DNA from 3 places in the Rossellomorea sp. NPDC071047 genome. Region 1 is predicted to be linked to each of the others. Evidence: predicted binding sites of a transcription regulator. Region 1 holds the regulator's gene; each other region holds the start of a gene.

Region 1 (5,013 bases):
CAGCAAGCTCTGGATGCTCTTCTTTATATTTTATGAATAGGTCAGCCCAAGCTTCTTCTTTTTCAGAACCTGCTTGTTGGATTTTTTCCTCGAATCTGCTGTAAACTTCCTCAGGCACATGGAAATCCTGCTCAAACGTCCATTGATAAGCTTCTTTCGTTAGCTTCATTTCGTCTTCACCAAGCGGAGCACCGTGAACTGCAGATTTCCCTGATTTATTAGGAGCTCCGTATCCGATGACCGTCTTAACTTCGATCATAGTTGGACGGGTAGTATCACCTTGAGCCTCTTCAATTGCTTTGGAAATTTCATCAAGGTCATTTCCGTCTTCAACACGAATATATTGCCAACCATATGATTCAAATCGGCCTTTCACACTTTCAGAGAAAGATTTGTCTAACTCTCCATCAAGTGAAATATCATTTGAATCATAGAGAACTACTAGACGACCTAATTTCAAGTGACCTGCCAATGAAGCTGCTTCAGAGGCCACACCCTCCATTAAGTCTCCATCTCCACAGATAGAATATGTAAAATGATCTACCATATCGTATTGATCCTTATTGTATGTAGTCGCTAAATGTCTTTCAGCTAGTGCCATACCGACTGCCATACCGATTCCTTGTCCTAATGGTCCAGTCGTAGCCTCTACTCCTGGAGTATGTTTGTATTCCGGGTGACCCGGAGTTTTACTTCCCCATTGACGGAATTCCTTAAGATCTTCCATTGAAACGTCATAACCTGATAAATGAAGCAGGCTATATAATAGCATGGATCCATGACCGGCAGATAAAACGAAGCGGTCCCGGTTAAACCACTCAGGGTTTTTCGGATTATGATTCATGAATCTTGTCCAAAGAGCATAAGCCATCGGAGCTGCTCCCATCGGCATTCCGGGGTGTCCAGAACCCGCTTTTTCAATTGCGTCAATAGATAATGTACGAATTGTATTAATTGCTAATTGATCTGTGTTATCAAACATATGTCAGACATCCTTCCTTTTAATGTACCTTATTAATATTAATCTTCTTTGATAGTTTATACAACTATCTTGAATGATAACATGACTTTATAATCGTTGAAAATAAAAACCCCTATGAAATCATAAGGGTTTTTAATGAAAAAAATAACTGCCAGGTCCATTTAAAATGGACCTGGCAGTTCATTCATTTAGTGCATTTTCTTTTTAGTCTGTATATCCTGAATCTTCTTAGGGGTCACTTCATTACCTTCCGGGTCAAAGATTCTTGTATTTTCAATGGTACCTTTCATCGATTGACGAAACGTTTCCAGGTATTCTTTTCTCAACTTGGACTGCTCTTTTGCTTCTTGTTCAGTTAGTCCGCTACTCTTGGACTTCTTGGCAAGTTCATTGATTCGATTCATTTTTGTTTTTGAAAGCATCTATAAAAACTCCTTTATTGCATAATCAGCAAGATCTAATACACAACTAATAGTTAAGATTAATACTATCGTCATGTTACTAAATTAAAGGAGATAAAACAAGGGTTACGCATTTTCCAATGAAGACATATATTCTTTAAAACGCCTATGAACGGTAGCTTTGGAGACATCATACCCAAATCCCCTCAAAGTGGCTGCAATTTCAGCAAATGTCAGTTCGTTTTTCCTTAACCTGACAATTTCCTCAACGGGTACTTCAATCCGCTCTCTTCCATCTGCATTCCCTTTATTTTTCAGATTTTTATGAGGTTGAAAACCATTTTCCACTGCCCTTTTCATACCTCGTCTGATTTTTAAATTATGGAGTTTCCTTTGATACTCCTCAACCATGCTTACGATATTAATTACCATAGAATCCGATTCAGATAAGTGAAGCTCCCCACTATGTGTTTGACTGATGATCTTGACTTCCTCTTTTAATAAACAATGAATGAGAGCAATTTTGGCATTCCCTCTGCCAATTCTTGTTTCGTCCTGTATGAGAACAGCCTCAATCGACTCCTCTTTAATCAAATCAAGAAGTTCAAGAACACCAGGGCGATCCAACTCAAAACCGCTTGCTTGATCTTTTATGATAGCAACCACTTCGTATTGGTGTTCTTGTGCTAATTTCACTAATTCCTCTTCTTGACGTTCCAAGGATGTTTCCTGCGTGTCTTTCTTTGTACTGACTCTGCAGTAAATTACTGCCTTCATCTTCTATCCCTCTATTCTTCGTTCATTACCAATTCATAGTCTGAATGGGTGGATAATGTTGGATTTTCTATAGGTAACACAAGTGATTCACCCGGTTTGATTGAGAATGTTGAGAGATTATTCTCCTCTCCTACCCAAGCGATGAATTCTTCCACTGTCATAGAATATTCTTCATTGTACTGTTTGGCAATAGTCCATAGTGTGTCTCCATCCTGGACGGTGATGCTTTGATATGACGGCTGGTTTGCCATAACCACTAGCAAATAGGCTGCAGATAAAAGCGCTAAAATAAATAATATAATAATGTAAGAGAAACGATTCCAAATGTGTGTTAACATAAAAAATACCTCCATACGAATGTTTGTTCTGTTTTTGTTATATTCATTGTAATACGAACATTCGTTTGGTGTCAACAGAAATTCGAACTTATGTTTGTATCGACTGGAAAGACATGCTATAATGGGAACATAAGATCTATAATAGAGGTGCGTGAACATGACAAAATTGTCTAAAAGACAGCAGGACATACTAGAATATATCAAAATTGCAGTTAGAGAAAAAGGGTACCCACCTTCCGTACGGGAAATCGGGGAAGCCGTTGGTCTTGCTTCTAGTTCCACCGTACACGGACATCTGGCCAGGTTAGAGAGTAAAGGTCTTATTCGCAGAGATCCCACTAAACCAAGAGCCATCGAAATCTTAAATCTTGAAGAGGATACGATACCGCGTCAGCGGGTTGTTAACGTTCCTTTAATCGGTAAGGTTACAGCCGGTCAACCCATCACGGCTGTTGAGAATGTCGAGGAATTCTTCCCACTGCCCGAGCGTATGGCACCTTCGGATGAACAGGTCTTCATGCTGGAAATCATGGGTGACAGTATGATAGAAGCCGGGATCTTGGATGGGGATTTTGTTATTGTGCGTCAGCAACAAACAGCGAACAATGGAGATATCGTCGTAGCGATGACCGAGGAAGATGAAGCGACTGTTAAACGCTTCTTTAAAGAAAAGGATTATGTTCGATTACAACCAGAGAATTCAACTATGGCTCCGATCATTTTAAGAAATGTATCCATTTTAGGAAAAGTTGTCGGGGTTTATCGTCAAGTACATTAATATGAAATAAAGCCGCTATGTATACATAGCGGCTTTATTTCATATGTATTCTTGAATGCACTAAAAAAAGGAGAGGGGGATTAGCATTTCTGCTACCCCTCTCCCCTTTTTGATTAATTACAATTAGGATTAATACATTTGAATGTATTGCTCGCGCTCCCATGGGTGTACTTGTGTACGGAACATATCCCATTCGATTTCTTTCGCTTCAACGAAGTGTTCGAAGATGTGTTCTCCAAGGGATTTAACGATTACTTCATTTGTTTTAAGGTTTTCTAATGCAGCGTGTAAAGTTGCTGGAAGATCTACGATTCCCGCTTCTTCACGCTCTTTTTTGTCCATAACATAAATGTTGCGGTCAATTGGCTTAGGAGCAGGAAGGTTATTTTTGATTCCATCCAATCCAGCTGCCAGTAATACAGCCATCGCCAGGTATGGATTAGCCGCCGGGTCAACACTACGGACTTCAACACGTGTGCTTAATCCACGAGAAGCAGGGATACGGATTAATGGGCTACGGTTACGAGCAGACCACGCAACATAACAAGGTGCTTCATATCCTGGTACTAAACGCTTATATGAGTTTACAGTCGGGTTCGTGATCGCTGTAAAGTCAGTTGCATGTTTAATGATACCTGCAAGGAATTGACGAGCAGTATCGCTTAATTGCAGATCTCCCTTTTCATCGAAGAAAGAGTTCTCCCCATTTTTGAATAGGGACATGTTACAGTGCATTCCTGATCCATTTACACCAAATAGTGGCTTAGGCATGAATGTCGCGTGTAATCCATGCTTACGTGCAATCGTTTTAACCACTAGTTTAAATGTTTGGATATCATCACATGCTCTTAATGCACTTGCATATTTAAAGTCGATCTCATGTTGACCAGGGGCAACTTCGTGGTGAGATGCTTCGATTTCAAAGCCCATTTCTTCTAGTTCTAAAGCGATATCACGACGGCAGTTCTCCCCTAAATCTGTAGGAGCTAAATCAAAATAGCCACCGTTATCGTTTAATTCTAATGTCGGCTCACCATTTACATCTAATTTAAAGAGGAAGAATTCTGGCTCAGGTCCAAGATTGAAATCAGTAAACCCTAGCTCTTCCATTTGACTTAAGATGCGCTTTAAATTGTTACGCGGATCTCCTTCGAATGGAGTCCCATCTGGATTGTAGATATCACAGATCAGTCGGGCTACTTTTCCTTTTTCAGCTGTCCATGGGAATACTAACCAAGTGTCTAAATCAGGGAATAGGTACATATCAGATTCTTCAATTCGGACAAATCCTTCAATTGAAGAACCGTCAAACATCATCTTGTTATCCAATGCCTTCTCAAGCTGACTAAGAGGGATTTCTACGTTCTTAATCGTCCCCAGAATGTCAGTGAATTGCAGTCGGATGAACTTTACACCTTCTTCATTCGCTAATCTTAAAACATCTTCTCGAGTATACTTTGCCATTTACGTGTTTCCTCCTCAAGTTTATTAAAGGTTTTATTTAATGAAAAAAGCGAGACATGTCACCTTGACGCAAAGATGCTTTAGTAAATCGACCGGAATGCATCAATTCATTTCGAAGTAATTTACGCAACTCGTCATCGGATAGATCCTGTCGTGCTTTTTCTTCCTTTTCATTGCTTACGTCAGATACTACTTTACTTTCATTATGACTGGATACCGCATATATCTTCTTAATCCCAGCCATGTTGATGCCTTGATCTAACAGATCCTTTA
Region 2 (5,013 bases), on a different contig from region 1:
GGATCTTCACGTTTTCCACGACTCTAAGCGTGATTGTGAACTTCATCGGAGGAATGTACTTTATATATCTTTTGTTAAAGGAGAGTAAAGCCAAATGATACACATTCGAGGGCTGTCCAAGTTTTACGGGAAAAAGCTGGTGGTTGAAGACGTGACTGTCACGATTCAACCTGGTCAAATCACTTCGTTCATTGGACCGAATGGTGCCGGGAAGTCTACCCTATTATCAATGGTAAGCCGTTTGCTAGATTCAGATAGTGGTGAAATCATACTGGATCAGGCCGATCTCAGGAAAATGAATTCAGACGATCTTGCCAAAAGAGTCGCGATCTTAAAGCAATCCAACTTTCTTAACGTCCGTTTGACGGTGAGGGAACTGGTATCGTTTGGACGATTTCCTTATTCGAAAGGACGATTGACAGAAGATGATGAGAGGGCAGTTAACCAGGCGCTTGATTATATGAATCTGGTGGACTTAGAGGGGAACTACTTAGAAGAATTATCAGGTGGGCAAAGGCAGCGGGCATTCATTGCCATGGTCATCGCCCAGGATACCGATTATATTCTCCTGGATGAACCCCTGAACAACCTGGACATGAAGCATTCGGTCCAGATTATGAAAATTCTGCGCAGATTAGTAGATGACCTGGGAAAGACGGTCGTCATCGTCCTGCATGACATTAACTTTGCCTCTGTTTATTCAGACAGAATCGTAGCGATGAAAAACGGAAAGGTCATTAGAGAAGGTTCAACAGATACCATCATACAAACCCAAACATTAAAGGAAATCTATGATATGGATATTCCTGTGCAACAGATGAATGACAATCGGATTTGTGTGTATTTTAATTCATAAAAAAAGAGGAGAAAAGAAAATGAAAAAATGGTCATTTATAACAATATTACTTACAGTCTTAGTAGTTTTGGCAGCGTGCGGTTCAAAGGAAGAATCAACGATAGAAGCGAAGAGGTCCAGTGGAAATGAAGAAACGAAAGAAATCACAGTAAAGCATGAGCTTGGCGAAACGAAAGTGAAACAAAACCCTGAAAAGGTAGTCGTGTTTGATTTCGGTGTCCTTGATACGTTAGATGAACTTGGAGTGGAAGTAGCGGGAGTACCGCAAGCAACCATTCCTCCATACCTGGAAAAGTACAGCAGCTCAGACTATACGAACGTAGGAAGTTTGAAAGAGGCGGATTTTGAAGCGATCAGCTCGATGAAGCCGGATGTGATTTTCATCTCTGCACGCCAATCGGAAATGTATGAAGAATTCGCAAAAATCGCTCCGACTGTGTATGTTCAAACGGATTATACCAATTACATGGAATCGTTCACGAATAACATGGAAACCATTGCAGAAATCTTTGATAAAGAAGATGAAATGAAGAAGGAATTAGAGGATGTTCAAGCAGAGGTCGACAGCATTAAAGAGAAAACTGGAGGCCTTGATAGCAAAGCATTGATCTTGATGGGGAATGAAGGAGAAGTAAGTGCATACGGACCGGGATCACGTTTCGGAATTCTTCACGATGTATTTGGATTCAAGCCTTCTGATGAAAACATAGAAGAATCCACTCACGGACAAAATGTTACGTTTGAATATGTATTGGAACAAAATCCAGATGTACTGTTTGTGATCGACCGTGATGCTGCATTTGATCCTAACGCAAGCGTCAAAGATTCAATTGAAAACGAACTTGTACAAAAGACGAACGCCTACAAAAAGGAAAAAATCGTATATCTGAATGGTGGCCCATGGTACCTTTCAGGAGGCGGACTTCAATCGATGAAACAAATGGTTGAAGATGCGAAGGCAGGTTTATAATATGTTTTATCAAATAAAGAGCCTGGCAGTGAAAGAGGGAACATCATCTAAAGTGGTTGAAAGGTTTTCTGGTGAGGGATTGATTGAAAAGCAGCCAGGGTTTATAGACTTAAAGGTCCTCGTCAAAAAAGTCCGCCGCGGCGACGAAGAAGTGATTGTCATGATTCAATGGGAGTCGGAAGCGGATTGGAAAAATTGGGAGAAGAGCCCTGAGCATATTGCAGGTCATAAAGCGAGTGCCGGCAAGCCTAAGCCCGACCATATCCTTGAATCGAGTCAACATGTGTATGAGGTAAAGGCAAGTAAATAATGAAATTAAGTGTCCTGAGTAATATCGGGACGCTTTTCTTTTATTTTCCATCTTGTCTAAATTCAAACAAAAGTTTAGAATATTAACAAAAGTTATTTTTCTTTATAGGGGTGGGAGCTTGTGAACGAAAAAGAAAAGCTTTTGTTGACGTATATTGAGGAAAATCCATTTATGACTCAACAGGAATTGTCCGAGCGAAGCGGGATGTCACGCTCAGCCGTTGCGGGGTATATTTCGAATCTGGTGAAGCAGGGGAAAATCATGGGGCGTGCGTATGTTCTTCCGAAGAAAAACGGGATCACGTGCATCGGGGGAGCGAATATCGACCGGAAGCTTCAGTTGGACGGAAAATTGATTGCTGAAACATCAAACCCTGCTAGAACAGAGCAATCCAGTGGTGGCGTGGCTCGCAATATTGCCGAGAATTTAGGACGGTTAGGAAAACTGGCCAATTTGATAACAGTTGTAGGAGAAGATACGGAAGGAAGCTGGCTTTTATCTCAAACGAAGTCGTATGCCGATGTATCCGCATCCCAGCGGCTTCTAAATGAAAGCACCGGGGCTTACTCCGCCATATTGGACGAACGAGGGGAAATGCTGTTTGCCCTTGCTGATATGAACATTTATGAAAGCGTTGACATTGGTTTTATTGATAAGAGATGGGGATTGATTTCTTCATCGGAAATGGTACTGCTTGACACCAATTTTCCAGAGGAAGTACTTAAATACATCATCCGCAGGTGTCAAACGGAGGGAGTGCCCCTTACGATCATCCCGGTTTCTGAACCGAAAGTGTTGAAGCTGCCAACATCATTGGAAGGGGTTTCTTGGTTCATATGCAACAAAGGGGAAGCAGAAACGTATTTAGGAATGACGATCGAGACAGAGGGTGACTATTTTAAAGCGGCCAAAGCCATCACTCAAAGGGGGGCGGAAAGGGTCGTGATTACCCGGGGAGATCAAGGATTAATTTATTACACTACTTATAAAGAGGCGAGAGCCGTTCTCCCTCCCAAGGTAGAAGTCGCTGATGTGACCGGTGCTGGAGATGCCCTTGTCGCAGGAATATTATTCGGTTATTTAAAAGGATCCGATACAGACGGAGCCTGCCGGATCGGGGTGATCTGCTCGTCGATTACTCTGCAATCTAAATTTACGGTGGCACCAACGTTGAACAAGACCAAGCTTCAACAAGAGTTTAGTCATTACTATTGATTAGGGGGAAAGGTACGTGAATATCAATTCATATATGGAATACTCACAGGAAGTATCAGAAGCAAGGAAGACGGGAAAGGCGATTGTGGCATTGGAATCAACGATTATTTCTCATGGAATGCCTTATCCACAAAATGTGAAAACCGCCCGTGAAGTAGAGGATATCGTTCGTTCAAAGGGGGCAGTGCCGGCAACGATTGCCATTTTGAACGGGAAAATCAAGATCGGATTGTCTCATGAAGAGCTTGAATATTTAGGACAGGCGACGGATGTGATCAAGGCAAGCCGCCGCGACATCCCATATATCCTTTCTTCTAAAAAGGACGGAGCGACTACGGTTGCTGCTACCATGATCTGCGCAGAGCTTGCTGATATTTCCGTTTTCGTGACAGGAGGCATTGGTGGTGTTCACAGAAATGCAGAGGTGACGATGGATGTTTCAGCGGATCTTGAAGAACTTGCCGTGACGAATGTGGCCGTTGTCTGCGCAGGCGCAAAATCCATTCTGGATATAGGCTTGACGATGGAATACTTGGAAACGAAAGGGGTGCCTGTTTTAGGATACGGAACAGAATCCTTACCTTCCTTTTACACAAGAAGCAGTCCTTTTTCAGTGAACTATAAAGTTGACACACCAGAAGAGACGGCAGACATTTTAAAAGCAAAATGGGATCTTGGCTTAAAGGGTGGCGTGGTGGTAGCTAACCCGATCCCTGACCAGGACGCACTGGATGAAAACGAGATGAATAGAATCATAGAAAGAGCATTAAAAGAAGCAGAAGAACAAGGGATTGCCGGAAAGGAAGCAACACCATTCCTCCTGGGCAAAGTAAAGGAATTAACAGACGGAAAGAGCCTTACAGCAAATATCGCACTTGTAAAAAACAATGCTCATGTAGGGGCAGATATTGCCGTTCAGTATGCAAAGCTTGCGAAGGTAGAAAGTTACTAATCTATGTGAAAAATAGTGAAACCTGGGCAGATGGTCATGCCCAGGTTTTTATTATGAAATGGATTAACCGTTTATATGTTTGAAGAGGTAGGGTAAAATGGTGGTAAATAACGTTACGAAAAAGGAAGGTACTATGGCTGATATGCAACCCTATCATGCATTGAGTGTTGATTCGATTCCAGTCCCGGCTGCAATAATAGATGTGAAAGGCCAAACTTTCATAGTAGAGAATGAAGAGTGGAAAGGATTGACCCTGCAAGAAGAAAATCTTCTTCAGAAAATTTTAGTAGAAAAGAATTGTTCGATCCGATTAAATCATTATACCTACACGGTTAAACGTAAACAGATAGATGAACAAAAAGAATTAGTGATGGTTGTTCCAGAGGTGTGTGGAGAGAAGCACGTTTCCCATGATTATTCGAATAACTCCCGCTCGGCCATATATGAGTCTCTTATTTTCAACACCCCGACGTGTGTTTGTATCCTTGATAACAAAGGGAAAGTAGTGGAAATGAACCAATCCTTCCAGGAGCTGTTTCATATTCCGAATACCGTTCTGGGTGAGTCTCTGTGTAATCAAACACCCCTTCAGAATCAAGCCTTTATCACCTTAGTGATGAACGGAATAAGGGGAGTGAATACAACCGGGGAAGAAGTAACCTTCATGATGAATAAGGAACGGAAGATTACATGCAATATTACAATCTCCC
Region 3 (5,013 bases), on a different contig from region 1:
ATCCCGCTCCTCTTAATTTATGGGGAAAGGTCGGATTGGATCAATTCTCAACTTACCCTGTATAACGATTGTTATCCTAAGAAAATATATATCATTCCAGGAGCCTCGCATCAAATTCCCACACGTTATCACGATGCTCTAAATAATATACTGTTAGGAGAAATAGGAGGGTTGGAAGCCAAGGAGTAGTGGATAATCTTTGCCCTTGCTCCTTCAACTTGATACTATTTTCATAAAGTAAAGTCGATCAACGAGAGGAGAATAACATGGGAATTCATCATTATTTTAAGAGCTTATCGGATCTAGAAACACTCATTCGCTGTCCGGGGCGATTTAAGTATCATGAGCATAACGTAGCCAGCCACTCATTTAAGGTAACGAAAATAGCTCAATTTCTTGGGACTGTAGAGGAACAGAACGGAAAAAACATCGATTGGAAAGCTCTGTACGAAAAAGCGCTGAATCATGACTACGCAGAGTTATTTACAGGCGATATCAAGACCCCCGTGAAGTATGCATCGGGAGAGTTGCGTGAGCTCTTCAGCCAGGTGGAAGATCAGATGGTCAATAAATTCATCACTACAGAATTTCCCCCGCAATTTCAAGAAGTGTACAGAGAACGGTTCAAAGAGGGGAAAGACGATACCCTTGAAGGAAGGGTCTTATCTGTCGCAGACAAAATCGATCTTCTGTATGAATCCTTTGGAGAAATTCAAAAAGGGAATCCGGAACCTTTATTTATTGAAATTTATCAAGAAGCCCTATCCACGATTGTGAAATACAAAGACCTGGAGTGCGTACAATACTTCTTGGAATACATCCTGCCTGATATGCTGTCTGAAAAATTCATCCCCCATAGCGAGTTGAAGGAAAGGACCCAGAGATTAATTCAGCAGGGTGAGGAGTAGGAAAACCCTTTCCAGATAGGGGAAACTTCGGTAGAATATGTGTTATTCCCTTATCTTTAAGGAGAGTTGAACGTGTCAAAAATCATTTTAGGTTTATTTTTACCAGGATTGCTTGTCGTTCTGTTCACACGGGTTACGTATAATCATTATGTCGGATTGATCTTGACCGTAGCCCTCATTGCGGCGTCGGTTTCAAAGGGTTACACAGATTCATGGTTCCTTATTGTCGTAGACGCGGCTTCGTTGACCGTTGGATTCTGGTACAGCGACCGGATGATGAAAAAAGCGAAGAGAAGTGCATGATTTGGGTGACAGGTGTATAGAAGTATTTGAAAACAGGCTCTATCCTTTAAAAGGTGGAGCCTGTTTTTCTTATGCCATAGGGCTTGGATATACCGTTGAAAAGGTAGGAAGGGAATTCCTGTTTATAACAGATATCTTAATTGTGGATAAATAAAGAATAGTGTGAATAAGTAAAGGAATGGACATGTTATTCACAGATTGAATCCGCATTCATCAACATTGTGCACAAGAAATTTGACGAATTGTGAATAAGTTTAGGAATTTTCCACAAGAAATATCGACTTATACACATAGTTGTGCACAGGGTGTGTATAGAAATGCTCGGATTATGTCGAAAATCTCATATATGCTCAATGTTTCCTCACGTAAAATGTCGAAATTATGATTCAAGCCTCTATACTGTTCCTTTTTCAAAAGTTATCCACAATCAAGATGATGATATCTCTACAAAAATAAAAAACGAACTTTTGTTCGCTTATTGTTGGTTAATATTGTAGGAAATGTGGTAGAATGTGTATAGAAGAATGGACAGTGTTTAAGATGGGTATAAGTAGGTAAATACAAGGTAGCAGTCCTTTATTATAGGAGGTTTCACGGTGAAAGATCAATTCGAGCTCAAGTCTAAATATAAACCAGAGGGAGATCAGCCCCTGGCAATTGAAAAATTAGTTCAAGGCATTAATGAAGGGAAACGTCATCAAACCTTACTTGGAGCTACAGGGACAGGAAAGACATTCACTGTATCCAATGTGATCAAGCAGGTTGAAAAGCCGACCCTCATCATTGCTCATAATAAAACATTGGCGGGGCAGCTCTACAGTGAATTTAAAGAGTTTTTCCCTGATAACGCCGTTGAATATTTTGTCAGTTACTATGACTATTACCAGCCGGAGGCATACGTTCCTCAAACGGATACGTTCATTGAGAAGGATGCAAGCATCAATGATGAAATCGATAAACTCAGACACTCCGCCACATCTTCTTTGTTTGAGCGAAAAGATGTCATCATCATTGCCAGCGTATCCTGTATTTACGGTTTAGGTAACCCGGAGGAATACCGGGAGCTCGTTCTTTCCCTGCGTACAGGAATGGAAATCGAACGAAATCAATTGCTGCGTAAGCTTGTGGATATCCAATATGAACGAAACGACATCGATTTTCAGCGTGGAACTTTCCGTGTGCGAGGCGACGTAGTGGAAATTTTCCCGGCTTCCCGGGATGAACACTGTATGCGTGTAGAGTTTTTCGGAGATGAAATTGACCGGATTCGTGAAGTGGATGCCCTGACAGGTGAAATTATGGGGGAACGAGATCATATCGCGATTTTCCCGGCCTCCCACTTCGTAACCCGTGAAGAAAAATTACAGGTAGCCATCAAGAATATTGAAAAAGAACTTGAAGAGCAATTAGTCATCATGAAAGAAGAAAATAAACTGCTCGAGGCTCAGCGTCTGGAGCAACGGACACGTTATGATCTTGAAATGATGAGGGAGATGGGCTTTTGCTCGGGAATTGAAAACTACTCCCGTCACCTGACACTAAGGCCGTCAGGATCGACTCCGTATACTCTTCTGGACTATTTTCCAGACGATTTCTTAATTGTGGTCGACGAGTCCCATGTGACGTTACCTCAAATCAGGGGGATGTTCAATGGGGATCAGGCCCGTAAAAAGGTTCTTGTGGATCACGGCTTCCGTCTGCCTTCAGCCATGGACAATCGTCCCCTGCGCTTTGAAGAGTTTGAGAAGAAAACCCAGCAGTTACTCTATGTTTCGGCAACCCCAGGACCATATGAGTTGGAGCATAGTCCTGAGATGGTCGAGCAGATCATCCGTCCAACAGGACTGCTGGATCCGATCATCGAAGTACGTCCAATCGAAGGACAAATCGATGACCTTCTGGGTGAAATCAACGAACGTATCGAGAAAAATGAACGTGTCCTTGTGACTACCCTTACGAAGAAAATGTCTGAAGATCTCTCGGCATATTTGAAGGAAATGGGTATTAAAGTTCAATATTTGCATTCGGAAATCAAAACTTTGGAACGGATTGAAATTATTCGTGACCTTCGTTTAGGTAAATATGATGTATTGGTGGGAATCAACCTGCTCCGTGAAGGATTGGACATTCCTGAAGTATCACTCGTCACCATATTGGATGCCGATAAGGAAGGGTTCCTGCGTTCTGAACGTTCCCTCATTCAAACGATTGGCCGTGCAGCCCGTAATAGTAACGGTAAGGTCATCATGTACGCGGACAAAATTACCGACTCTATGCAAAAAGCACTGGATGAAACAGGACGTCGTCGGACGATACAGGAAGAATATAATGAAAAACACGGCGTCACCCCGACGACCATACAAAAAGAAATCCGTGATGTCATCAGGGCAACTCATGCCGCAGAAGAAGCAGGGGTCTATGAAGGAGAACAGACAAAAGTTTCGAATATGTCTAAACCGGAGCGACAAAAACTTATTGCTAGCTTGGAAGTGGAAATGAAGGAAGCAGCCAAGGCACTGGACTTTGAGCGAGCTGCACAGCTTCGTGATACCATTCTTGAGCTCAAGGCGGAAGGATGAACGAACTATGGCGCGAGATCAAATAATCGTACAAGGAGCTAGAGCTCATAATTTAAAGAATATAGATATTAAAATCCCCCGGGATAAACTGGTCGTTTTAACGGGGCTTTCAGGTTCAGGTAAGTCATCCCTTGCCTTTGATACTATTTATGCAGAAGGACAAAGACGTTATGTCGAATCCCTTTCTGCCTATGCCCGTCAATTTTTAGGTCAAATGGATAAGCCTGATGTCGATGCCATAGAAGGATTGTCCCCGGCGATTTCCATCGATCAGAAAACAACGAGTCGTAATCCACGTTCGACTGTAGGGACGGTAACCGAAATTTACGACTATCTAAGACTGTTGTTTGCAAGAGTAGGGAAACCGATTTGTCCCAATCACGGGATCGAAATCTCCTCCCAAACGATTGAACAAATGGTCGACCGTATTCTTGAATACCCGGAAAGAACTAAGCTTCAAGTTCTGGCACCAGTTGTATCAGGCCGTAAAGGAACTCATGTGAAAACCCTTGAAGAAATCAAAAAGCAAGGGTTTGTTCGAGTTCGTATCAACGGTGAAGTCCAGGATCTTGGAGAAGAAATCTCCCTGGAAAAAAATAAAAAGCACTCCATCGAAGTGATCATTGACCGGATCGTCGTGAAGGATGGTGTGGCAGCGCGTCTGTCTGACTCGCTTGAAACTGCACTTAGATTGGCAGACGGTCAGGTGATCATTGATGTAATCGGGGAAGAAGAGCTTTTATTCAGTGAGCATCACGCCTGTCCATACTGTGGTTTCTCTATCACAGAGCTTGAGCCAAGGATGTTTTCCTTCAATAGTCCATACGGTGCCTGCACAAGCTGTGACGGATTGGGAACGAAGCTTGAGGTAGATAAGGAATTGATAATCCCAAATTGGGATCGCACTTTGAACGAGCATGCGATTGCTCCGTGGGAACCGACAAGCTCCCAATACTATCCGTCCCTTCTCAAGGCTGTATGCGATCACTATGAGATTCCGATGGATATGCCTGTAAAGGACATTCCGAAACAACAAATGGATAAGGTCCTATATGGATCCGGCAAAGATGAGATTTACTTCCGTTACGAGAACGATTTCGGTCAGGTGCGTGAAAACTATCTTCGTTTCGAGGGTGTCATCCCGAATGTTGAGCGCCGTTACCGTGAAACAAGCTCTGATTATATCCGTGAACAAATGGAGAAATACATGGCGCAGCAGGATT

Evidence for each region. Region 1 encodes LexA, which represses DNA repair genes until DNA is damaged. Its sites were predicted from a motif close to CGAACATATGTTCG; they were not measured.
Region 2: the regulator LexA is predicted to act here: its motif matches at 2,200-2,213, upstream of ACQKFO_RS08270 (carbohydrate kinase).
Region 3: the regulator LexA is predicted to act here: its motif matches at 1,672-1,685, upstream of uvrB (excinuclease ABC subunit UvrB).

Annotation. Positions count from the first base shown of each region.
Region 1 covers NZ_JBNNJT010000001.1:1,149,931-1,154,943, forward strand. Annotated here, with positions in the region: gene tkt (transketolase) at 1-982, opposite strand, end outside; gene ACQKFO_RS06010 (DUF896 domain-containing protein) at 1,171-1,404, opposite strand; gene ACQKFO_RS06015 (YneB family resolvase-like protein) at 1,510-2,160, opposite strand; gene yneA (cell division suppressor protein YneA) at 2,172-2,498, opposite strand; gene lexA (transcriptional repressor LexA) at 2,656-3,276, shown strand; gene glnA (type I glutamate--ammonia ligase) at 3,406-4,740, opposite strand; gene ACQKFO_RS06035 (MerR family transcriptional regulator) at 4,778-5,013, opposite strand, start outside.
Region 2 covers NZ_JBNNJT010000002.1:100,781-105,793, forward strand. Annotated here, with positions in the region: gene ACQKFO_RS08250 (iron chelate uptake ABC transporter family permease subunit) at 1-98, shown strand, start outside; gene ACQKFO_RS08255 (ABC transporter ATP-binding protein) at 95-856, shown strand; gene ACQKFO_RS08260 (siderophore ABC transporter substrate-binding protein) at 876-1,826, shown strand; gene ACQKFO_RS08265 (antibiotic biosynthesis monooxygenase family protein) at 1,828-2,136, shown strand; gene ACQKFO_RS08270 (carbohydrate kinase) at 2,257-3,351, shown strand; gene ACQKFO_RS08275 (pseudouridine-5'-phosphate glycosidase) at 3,386-4,303, shown strand; gene ACQKFO_RS08280 (PAS domain S-box protein) at 4,401-5,013, shown strand, end outside.
Region 3 covers NZ_JBNNJT010000003.1:310,969-315,981, reverse strand. Annotated here, with positions in the region: gene ACQKFO_RS13505 (alpha/beta fold hydrolase) at 1-189, shown strand, start outside; gene ACQKFO_RS13500 (HD domain-containing protein) at 267-908, shown strand; gene ACQKFO_RS13495 (CsbA family protein) at 981-1,211, shown strand; gene uvrB (excinuclease ABC subunit UvrB) at 1,808-3,790, shown strand; gene uvrA (excinuclease ABC subunit UvrA) at 3,798-5,013, shown strand, end outside.